Regions from separate parts of the Pantoea sp. PA1 genome, predicted to be linked through region 2. Evidence: predicted binding sites of a transcription regulator. Region 2 holds the regulator's gene; the other holds the start of a gene.
The links. Region 2 encodes PurR, which represses purine synthesis genes. Its sites were predicted from a motif close to CANGCAAACGTTTGCNTG; they were not measured.

Region 1 (5,547 bases), on a different contig from region 2:
CGAACGGGCGTTCCTGAATGACAAGCTCGATCTGGCGCAGGCCGAAGCGATTGCCGATCTGATTGATGCCAGCTCCGAACAGGCCGCTCGTTCAGCCGTTAACTCGCTGCAGGGCGCTTTCTCGGCCCGTATTCATCATCTTGTGGAAGCACTCACGCATCTGCGCATCTACGTCGAAGCCGCGATCGACTTCCCGGATGAGGAGATCGATTTCCTCTCAGACGGCAGAATTGAAGCGCAGCTGAATACGGTGGTCAGTGACCTGGATGCCGTCCGTGCCGAAGCGCGTCAGGGCAGCCTGCTGCGTGAAGGGATGAAGGTGGTGATTGCAGGCCGGCCAAATGCCGGTAAATCGAGCCTGCTGAATGCGCTGGCGGGCCGTGAAGCCGCCATCGTGACCGACATTGCGGGCACCACCCGCGACGTGCTGCGCGAGCATATTCATATTGATGGCATGCCGCTGCACATCATCGACACCGCCGGTCTGCGTGAGGCCAGCGACGAAGTGGAGCGCATCGGGATTGAGCGCGCCTGGCAGGAGATTGAACAGGCGGATCGCGTGCTGTTTATGGTGGACGCCACCACCACCGATGCCACCGAAGCGGCGGCCATCTGGCCCGATTTCGTTTCGCGTCTGCCGCCACAACTGCCGATCACGGTCGTGCGTAATAAAGCGGATGTGACCGGTGAGTCTCCCGGTCTGACGGACGTCAATGGTCACTCACTGATTCGTCTGTCGGCACGTACCAGCGAGGGCGTCGATGCGCTGCGGGATCACCTGAAGCAGAGCATGGGCTTCTCCGGCAATATGGAAGGGGGCTTCCTGGCGCGTCGCCGTCATCTGCAGGCGCTGGAGTTAGCGGCAACCCACCTGCAGCAGGGCAAAGCACAGCTGCTCGGCGCCTGGGCGGGCGAGCTGCTGGCTGAAGAGCTGCGCCTTGCTCAGCAGGCGTTAAGCGAGATCACCGGCGAGTTCACCTCTGACGATCTGCTGGGACGTATTTTCTCCAGCTTCTGTATTGGTAAATAATCCCTCTGGCCTGGCGGCGTGGGCTGTCAGGCTGGCTTTCCCGCCGTGCGCGTTCCTCCGTTATTCCCCTCTCTGCAGTGATTCTTGCCGATATGTTATTTTGCGGCGGCACGCCATTATCGTATAACGGTAGAGGCGCCGATCTGATGTGCCGCCGTGAGCGATCCCGCTCCAGCCGCGTCAGGCCGCAAGCCGACCCTATACGTGAAGCTATTCGGGCGAACCTTTTCGCCTGCTACAGGAGAGTTGCATGAGTACACCGCTCGATAAGACCGCTCTGGACACGCTGTTTAACGACGCCCGCACCCACAGTTACTGGCAGGATAAGCCGGTCGATAATGCCCTGCTGGAACAGCTCTATACCTTAACGGCTCTGGGGCCAACGTCGGCAAACTGCTCGCCTGCGCGTTTTGTTTTTGTGACCTCGGCGGAGGGGAAAGAGAAGCTGAAACCGGCCCTCTCTTCAGGCAATCTGGACAAAACCATGAGCGCACCGGTCACGGTGATTGTGGCGTGGGATCGTGAGTTCTATGAGCAACTGCCCGCCCTGTTCCCGCATGCTGATGCGCGCAGCTGGTTTACCGGCAGTCCGGAAGCGGCAAAAGAGACAGCTTTCCGTAACAGCAGCCTGCAGGCGGGTTACCTGATTCTGGCGGCCCGTTCGCTGGGGCTGGATGCCGGTCCGATGTCCGGTTTTGATCCGGCGAAAGTGAACGACGCCTTCTTCCCGGACGGTCAGTATCAGGTCAACCTGCTGATCAACCTTGGCTATGGTGAGGCATCAAAACTGCATCCGCGCCTGCCGCGTCTGAGCTTTGAGCAGGCAAGCCGTTTCGCCTGATGCTACCCGCGTCGCGATCCGCATCGCGACGCTTCTCCCAGGCGCTCCCGCCTGCTCTGTGCTCTCCGTTCGTCCTATTCCGAATTTAGCCCAATCCGTGCGTTGCCGGGTGCATTAAGTTAAGAAAATTCTTACAATGCCTCTGATGATTATCTGACCATTTTCACGGAGCGACAGATGGCTGGTCATTTTGTACGCTGGACGGGTGACCCCGGTTTCCCGGCCAGTGAGATGCACATTCCCCAGGCAATCCGGGACACGGCACAGCAGTTTGCTGACAAACGCCGTGGACGCTTCCTTGCCGCGCGTATCCTGCTGGCACAGCTGATGCAGCGGATTTATGGCATCAATGAGTTGCCGCGCTTAACCATTCAGGATAACGGACGGCCCGCCTTTGCCGACCGCGATCTGCCCGATTTCAGCATCGCCTATGCGGGTAATACCGTAGGGGTGCTGCTGGCCGAAGAGGGCGGGCGTGCCGGTCTGGATATGGAGATTGTGCATGCGCGGAGCCGTCAGACGCAGGAGCAGCTGATTCAGGGGCTGACCTCCGGCGAAATCGCCTGGATCAATGCCCAGCAGGATGCGATGGAAGCGGTGACCCAGATCTGGACGCTGCGCCAGAGCATTCTCAAGCTGACGGGAGAGGGCGATCGGGGGCTGGATTCGCTGCGTCTGCTGCCGGGTGCAGGGCGGCTGCGGTCGTCGCTCTATCCCGATATTCAGGTGGTCTGCGATGCAGAGCCTGTGCTGGTCTGGTCGTGTGCGCTCTCATCCGCGACCCAGCGGCTCTATCTGTGGGAGATGGATAACGCCTTTCAGTGGCGCGCATTACGGGAAATGGAGATGGGCAAGCCCAATATCGGGCCGCATGCGCTGCGGCTGACCAGCCTGCCCAGCGAGCGCAATCTGCATCCTGAGATGTGACAACGCCGCAACCGGTGGGTTGCGGCGCTCAGTCACAGCGCTCAGTGCGCGTCGATAAAGACAATCTTCAGTACGAACAGCAGGGCAACAATCACCACGCAGGGGCTGATTTCACGCCAGCGCCCGGTGCCCAGCTTCATCACGCAGTACGCGATAAACCCCAGCGCAATGCCTTCGGTGATAGAAAAGCTGAACGGCATCATGGCGGCGGTGACAAATGCCGGAACGGCTTCGGTTAAGTCATCCCAGCGCACGCGCGACAGGCTGGCCGTCATCAGCACACCCACGTAAATCAGCGCGCCCGCCGCGGCGTAAGCCGGCACCATGGCCGCCAGTGGTGACAGGAACGTCACCAGCAGGAACAGCAGGCCGGTGACGACCGCCATCAGGCCGGTACGGCCACCAATCGCCACCCCGGAGGAGCTCTCAATATAGGCGGTCACCGAGGAGGTGCCCGCCAGCGCGCCACTCACTGAACTGATGCTGTCGACATACAGCGCCTGCTGCATGCGCGGGAAGGTGCCGGTTTCATCGGTCAGGCCCGCTTTATCGGTGACGCCAATCAGCGTGCCGGAGGAGTCGAACAGATTGACCAGCATAAAGGAGAAGATCACCCCGGCCATGCCGATGTTGAATGCGCCTTTGATATCGACCTGACCGACCACCGACGTTACCGACGGTGGCGCGGAGAAGAGGCCGACAAACTTCACATCGCCCAGCATCCAGCCGATAGCCGTGGTGATCACCATGGAGATCAGCACCGCCGCGTGGATATTACGCGACGCCAGAATGGCGATAATAAAGAAGCCCAGCGCGCCCAGGAGCACGCTGTGCGAGGTCAGGTTGCCGACGGCCACCAGGGTATCGGGATTAGGCACGATAATGCCCGCATTCTTCAGCCCCATCATGGCGATAAAAAGGCCGATCCCGGCGGTAATGCCGACGCGCAGGCTAAGCGGGATATTGGCAATCATCCAGTAGCGGACCCGAAGCAGCGTCAGGATCAGCAGGCCGACTGCACCCCAGAAAATGGCGCCCATGCCGACCTGCCAGGAATACCCCATTGCCCCGACCACCACAAAAGCGAAAAAGGCGTTCAGTCCCATAGCGGGTGCCAGCGCTACCGGCAGATTGGCAAACAGGCCCATCAGAATGCTGCCGAAGGCGGCAATCAGACAGGTGGTGACAAACACCGCCTGCGTATCCATGCCCGCGACGCCCAGGATCTGCGGATTGACGAAGACGATATAGACCATCGTCAGAAAGGTGGTGATACCCGCGATCACTTCGGTACGCACCGTGGTGCCATGTTCCTGCAGCCTGAAAATGCGCTGCAAAACGCCTTGCTTGCTCATGCCATCCATCCAGAAGAAAAAATCATCGGCGCGTATCCTGGCGATTTTACCGGGGCAATACAATGATTTTTCGCAACCGATTGCCAGTCTCGCAATCTGTACGGAGTGCGGTAAAGTGAGGAACCCACACCTGAATCGAAGGATAGAATCTGATGTCAGTAGAATGCGTCTTTTTTGATTGCGATGGCACGCTGGTGGACAGTGAACTGCTCTGCACCCAGGCCTACGTGAATACCTTTGCCCGCTATGGCCTGACGCTGTCGCTGCAGGAGATGTTTGAAAAGTATAAGGGCGTCAAACTTTACGACATCATTCGTGATGTGGGTGAGGCGCATCAGGTATCTCTGCCGATGGAGGAGGTCGAAACCGCCTACCGCGCGGAAGTGGCGCGACTGTTCGACCAGCAGCTGCAGCCGATCGCCGGTGCGAAAGCGCTGGTGGAGCAGATCAGGGTGCCGATGTGCGTGGTCTCAAACGGAACCGTAAAGAAGATGCAGCACTCGCTGGGATTAACCGGCATGCTGCCGCTGTTTGCTGAGCACCTCTACAGTGGCTATGACATTCTGCACTGGAAGCCCGATCCGGAACTGATGTACCACGCGGCGGAGCAGATGCAGGTGCCGATTGAGCGCTGCATTCTGGTGGATGACTCCGAAGCGGGCGCCCGCGCCGGGATCGCCGCCGGGATTCCGGTCTACTACTACTGCGCAGACGCGCATAACCCGGAACTGGATCATCCGCTGGTGACGCGCTTCGATGACATGGCGCAGCTGCCTGCGCTGTGGCGCGCCCGTGGCTGGGATCTGGTGTAGCGCGGCCCATGAGTCACACCGTCTGGTTTTTAACCCTGCCTGGCGTCATGGTGCTGGATCTGACCGGTCCGGCCGAGACGCTGAAACTGGCGGGCGATCATTTTACGCTGCGCTACATTGGCCCGCAGCCGGAGGTTGTCTGCTCCACCGGCATGACCATTGGCGGCATCGAACCGCTGCCGGAGCAGCTTCCCGCCGACAGTCTGCTGGTGGTGCCGGGCGTCTATGACTCCCGGCACTGCTTCGCCACGCCGCAGGCCGCCGAGGCGCGCCAGTGGCTGATCCGGCAGCAGGCTGCGCTGCGCGCGCAGACCTGTATGCTGGTCTGCGTCTGCTCAGGTGCCCTGCTGGCCGCGCAGGCGGGGCTGCTGGATGAGGTTGAATGCACGACGCATCATGATGTGATTGCCCGTCTGAAAGCGGCCGCCCCGCGCGCACGGGTCAAAGAGAACCGTGTCTTTGTCGGGCACGGGAACATCTGGACCAGCGCGGGCATCACGGCGGGTATCGACCTGGCGCTGCATCTGATTAATCAGCTCTGCGACACGCCCACGGCGCTGGCGGTGGCGCGCGAAATGGTGG
Region 2 (5,547 bases):
ATGGCGATTTTCATCGCTATACTTAGCGCCTGGGTCATCCGGCGATGGCGTTTTACTTCAAAGAGGATGTTATGCGTTTACTACATACCATGCTGCGCGTTGGCGATCTGCAACGTTCAATTGATTTCTACACCCGTGTGCTGGGCATGCGCGTGCTGCGTCAGAGCGAAAACACCGAATATAAATATACCCTGGCTTTTGTGGGCTACACCGACGAGAGCGAAGGCGCGGTTATCGAACTGACCTATAACTGGGGCGTGGACAAGTATGATCTCGGCAACGCCTATGGTCATATCGCGCTGGGCGTGGATGACGCGGCTGCCGCCTGCGAACGTATCCGTCAGAATGGCGGTAACGTGACGCGTGAAGCGGGCCCGGTGATGGGTGGCTCCACCATTATCGCTTTTGTTGAAGATCCGGACGGCTACAAAATCGAGCTGATCGAAAACAAAGATGCCGGTAAAGGCCTCGGCAACTGATCCTGCCGCCAGCCTGCCCTCCCGGGCGGGCTGAATCCCCTTCTCTGCGCTTCATCTGCTGCACCCGGCCCCGTTTTTTGCCATAATGCGCGCTGCCCTTTTCCTGCAACGAGATCCTGATGTCTGAATCGAATTCCCCTAATGCACTCAATCAACGTTTCCGTGGCTTCTATCCGGTGGTCATCGACGTGGAAACCGCCGGTTTCAACGCACAAACCGATGCGTTACTGGAAATTGCCGCTATCACGCTGAAAATGGATGAAGAGGGATGGATTCAGACAGACCAGACGCTGCATTTTAACGTCGAACCTTTTGTCGGCTCGCTGCTGCACCCTGAAGCGCTGGCCTTTACCGGTATCGATCCCGCTAATCCGCTGCGCGGTGCCGTCAGTGAATATGAAGCGCTGCACGCCATTTTTAAAATGGTGCGCAAGGGGATCAAGGACAGCGGCTGCAATCGCGCCATCATGGTGGCGCACAACGCCACGTTTGACCTGAACTTTATGTCTGCGGCGGCTGAACGTGCCAGCCTGAAACGCAACCCGTTCCACCCCTTTGCGACCTTTGACACGGCAGCCCTGAGTGGGCTGGTGCTGGGTCAGACCGTGCTGGCGAAGGCGTGTATCGCTGCGGGAATGGAGTTTGACAGCAGTCAGGCACACTCGGCGCTGTATGATACGCAGCAGACCGCAACGCTGTTCTGTGAGCTGGTGAATCGCTGGAAGCGGTTAGGTGGCTGGCCCCTGCCCTTTGCCGAAGGCGATGCAGACACCAGCGCCTCCGTCTGAGGAATGCCACAACGAAAAAGGCCGACATTGCGTCGGCCTTTTTTTATTCTGCTTCTTTAAATTTTTCTGCGGTCTCTTTAATCAGCGACTGCAGTTCACCACGCTGTAACATCTCAACGATGATGTCGCATCCACCGACCAGTTCACCGTCTACCCACAGCTGCGGGAAAGTTGGCCAGTTGGCGTACTTTGGCAGCTCTGCACGAATGTCCGGGTTCTGCAGAATATCCACGTAAGCAAAACGCTCACCGCAGGCTGACAGTGCCTGCACCGCCTGTGCAGAGAAGCCGCAGCTTGGCAGCTTCGGAGAACCTTTCATGTACAGCAGGATCGGGTTTTCTGCGATCTGGCGCTGAATTTTTTCTACAGTACTCATAATTGCCTTCCTTAATTCGTCACTTCGTGTTTGTTTATTGTAGCGACTTCGCAGCGTGACTGAAAACGAGATTTTGATCGCTGCCTGCTGAAATCGCCATCCTGGTTAAGTCATGACAGGCACAGCGTGAATTCCTGATTATTAACAGCCGGTAACAGATTAATAATTCGTAATAATTTCGTTGATATAAGACGCTGAAAATGTTCATTTTCAGCACAATCGCGTGGGTTGCAAAGATTAACAATAAAAGGCATTACAGTTTTTAAAAGAACTGGACTAGAATGGCTTCGGCGCTGATCCTGGATCAGATTAATCTCAACTTTGTCGCGGTGCGTAGTGGCCCTGACAACTTAACTACTTAATGGACTATGCGTTTAATCATTACGCTTTTTATGCTGGCCTTTGCGCAACTGTTCTTCAACATCGCCGCCGCGTCTCCGCACGCTCCGGTGAACGTCAGTACGCATAAAGCAGAGAAAAAGAGTGCGCGCGAGGATGAGCGCCGCAAACGTCGCGTGGTGAAAACCACGACAAAAAAAACCCGTCTCAGCCCGGTTCAGAAGCTCAAAACGAAAAAACAGAAAAAAGTTGAACTGACCGCTAAACAGACACCTGCCAAAAAAACCTCGCTTAAGACCGCCCGACTCAGCACCAAAGAGAAAAAACGCTACGGCCACCAGCGCCTGCTGAAAAACGCGGATGCCAGCGAGACCGGCACCATTAAAATGAGCAAATCTCACCGTCAGCGCTACCAGAAAGCGCGTGAAACAGCGATGACCAAGCTCATGGGCCAGCTGGGCAAACCTTATCAGTGGGGCGGCACCTCCCCCCACACCGGCTTCGACTGCAGCGGATTGGTCTGGTACGCCTATAAAGATCTGGTGAAGTTTAAAATTCCGCGCACCGCTAACGAGATGTATCACCTGCGTGACGCTGCCCCTATCAAACGTGAGTCACTGGAAAAAGGCGATCTGGTCTTCTTCCGCATTAATGGCCGCGGAACCGCGGATCACGTCGGGGTTTACCTGGGTGACGGCAAGTTTATTCAGTCACCGCGTACCGGCAAAGATATTCAGATCAGTGCGTTAGGGGAAGATTACTGGCAGCGTCACTACATAGGTGCGCGTCGTGTAATGACGCCGAAAACCATTCGCTGAGCTGATGCAGTGTCAGAAAAAAGCCGAGAGAAGTCCCGGCTTTTTTATCAGTGCAGTACAGCGGTAAAACTAAAGGCCACAATCATCAGCAGGCAGCCGACAGTGGTCATTAACGCCAGTTTAAGATCGGTACTCATGGGTTGCTCTTTAACCACGTAATCATTGTGGTTATTCTATTTTCCCACAGCCGTGGGTAAAAATCTCGTTTTATCCGTTCAGCCTTGTTAGAATCCCGCCCTTGTTGCGCAACGCGCGCAGCCCTGATTCCGTTTGCGCACTTTTTCAGGCATTTATTCTCCGTCGGCCGCCGGTTTAATGCGCCATAACACGGCATTTTTGCGGAAAATACCCTGAGCAGACGCAAACGTTTAACACTACGCTTATCATACAGTTAGATAAGTCCTGGAGTCCGATTTTCATGGCAACAATTAAAGATGTGGCAAAACGCGCTGGCGTCTCCACGACCACGGTTTCGCACGTCATCAATAAAACCCGCTTCGTGGCTGAAGAGACGCGCGATGCGGTCTGGCAGGCGATCAAGGAACTGCACTACTCGCCGAGCGCCGTGGCGCGCAGCCTGAAGGTGAATCACACCCGGACGCTGGGGCTGCTGGCCACCTCCAGCGAAGCGCCCTATTTCGCTGAGATTATCGAAGCGGTCGAGAATCACTGTTTTGACAAAGGCTATACGCTGATTCTGGGGAATGCGCATAACGATCTGCAAAAACAGCGCGCCTACCTCAGCATGATGGCGCAGAAGCGCGTCGATGGCCTGCTGGTCATGTGCTCTGAATACCCGGACGACCTGCTGCAGATGCTGGAAGAGAACCGCAATATCCCGATGGTGGTGATGGACTGGGGCGAGTCGCGTGCCGACTTCACCGATACGGTGCTGGATAACGCCTTCCAGGGTGGCTATCTGGCGGGACGCTATCTGATTGAGCGCGGCCACCGCGACATCGGCGCCATCCCCGGTCAGATGGAGCGCAACACCGGGGGCGGACGTCATGCCGGTTTCCTTAAGGCGCTGGAAGAGGCGGGCATTCAGCCGCGCGCCGAGTGGATTGTGCAGGGTGACTTTGAGCCGGAGTCGGGCTATCAGGCGATGCAGCAGATCCTGTCGCAGAAGCAGCGCCCGACGGCGGTGTTCTGCGGTGGCGACATCATGGCTATGGGGGCGATTTGCGCCGCTGACGAGATGGGTCTGCGCGTTCCGCAGGACATTTCGGTGATCGGTTATGACAATGTGCGCAACGCGCGCTATTTTGCGCCTGCACTGACCACCGTCCATCAGCCCAAGGCTCAGCTGGGTGAGAAGGCGCTGGATATGCTGCTTGATCGCATCACCAGCAAGCGCGAAGTGTCACAAACGATTGAAGTCCATCCCACGCTGATTGAACGCCGTTCAGTTGCGGATGGTCCGTTCCGCGACTATCGCCGTTAATCCTCGCTTAACCACTCCTGATTAAGCGTTTGCGCATCACCCAGATAGCTGAGTAACCAGCCTGTTGCCGGTGATGCGCGATCCTCTGCCCAGCTGACACAGCAGGGGCTGTCCGGAAACGCCTGCGGCAGCGTCAGTTCCACCAGCGCGCCGCTGTCGAGCAGTGGCCGGGCCAGATGGCCCGGCACCATCGCCACGCACAATCCCGCCTGCACACACTCCAGCCCGGTTTGCCATTCCGGCACCACCAGCCTGCGCTGATTGTCCAGCGTCCACGTCATGCGCCGCGGCAGCGCCCGTGACGTATCCTCCAGCACCAGCGACGGCCAGTGACGCAGCGTGTCATCATCAATCCGGGTCGCCTGCGTCAGAGGATGGTCGGGTGCCACCACGCAGCGCCAGTTGAGCTTCCCCATATCCCGGAACGCAAACCGTCCGCCAACCGGTATCGCCTGGGTCGCGCCAATCGCGACATCGACCCGGCCATCGGCCAGGGCATCCCAGACCCCGTTGAAGACCTCATAACTGATGTGCAGCTCCATGTCCGGAAAGTGGCGATAAAAATCGTTAACCAGCTGCCGGGTACGCTGCGGTTTGGCGATGCGATCAACGGCAATGCTTAGCTGTCCGCGCCAGCCGTTAGCCAGCTGCTGACACTGCTGCCGGGTTGCGAGCATTTTTTTGATGACGCTGCGCCCTTCCCTGACAAAATGCTCCCCCGCCGGGGTCAGTACCACTTCACGGTGCTGACGCTCAAACAGCGGCACCGCCAGCCAGGTTTCCAGCTGGCGAACCGTATAGCTGATGGCAGACGGCACCCGATGTAACTCCTGCGCGGCGGCGCTGAAACTGCCCCCGCGTGCAACCGCGTCAACCACTTCCAGTGCATACTCTGACCACATAATCTGCCTTCAAAAATTTTAACAGCAACCGGCAAATATTACCGTTTCACAGCCGCAAACGCACCTTTTACACTCTGCCGCGTTTACCCTGCAAAATGAGAATCTGATGTTGTCGAATATAGGATTTATGCCCTACCTCGCTCTGCTCAGCATGCTGGGCTTTTTAGCCACCGATATGTACCTGCCCGCCTTTGGCGCGATGCAGGAGACGTTCCGCACCTCGCCCGGCCTGATCAGCGCCAGCATGAGTCTGTTTCTGGCCGGCTTCGCCTGTGGTCAGCTCTTCTGGGGCCCGCTCTCCGATCGCATCGGCCGTAAACCCGTGCTGCTGGCCGGGCTGGCACTGTTCGCCGCTGGCTGTGCGGGTATGCTGTGGGTGAATGATATCTTTCTGATGCTGG

Region 1: AC1V0D_RS19090 (NCS2 family permease) is a predicted target of PurR. The motif match lies at 4,223-4,240, and genes of this name have one in related genera.

What each region holds. Positions count from the first base shown of each region.
Region 1 is NZ_JBXGEE010000006.1:83,405-88,951, forward strand. It holds gene mnmE (tRNA uridine-5-carboxymethylaminomethyl(34) synthesis GTPase MnmE) at 1-1,030, shown strand, start outside; gene AC1V0D_RS19080 (malonic semialdehyde reductase) at 1,281-1,871, shown strand; gene AC1V0D_RS19085 (4'-phosphopantetheinyl transferase family protein) at 2,049-2,798, shown strand; gene AC1V0D_RS19090 (NCS2 family permease) at 2,840-4,153, opposite strand; gene yieH (6-phosphogluconate phosphatase) at 4,306-4,965, shown strand; gene AC1V0D_RS19100 (GlxA family transcriptional regulator) at 4,974-5,547, shown strand, end outside.
Region 2 is NZ_JBXGEE010000001.1:975,789-981,335, reverse strand. It holds gene gloA (lactoylglutathione lyase) at 72-479, shown strand; gene rnt (ribonuclease T) at 599-1,267, shown strand; gene AC1V0D_RS04835 (Grx4 family monothiol glutaredoxin) at 1,311-1,646, opposite strand; gene AC1V0D_RS04830 (C40 family peptidase) at 2,012-2,800, shown strand; gene cydH (cytochrome bd-I oxidase subunit CydH) at 2,848-2,937, opposite strand; gene purR (HTH-type transcriptional repressor PurR) at 3,219-4,244, shown strand; gene punR (DNA-binding transcriptional activator PunR) at 4,241-5,146, opposite strand; gene punC (purine nucleoside transporter PunC) at 5,253-5,547, shown strand, end outside.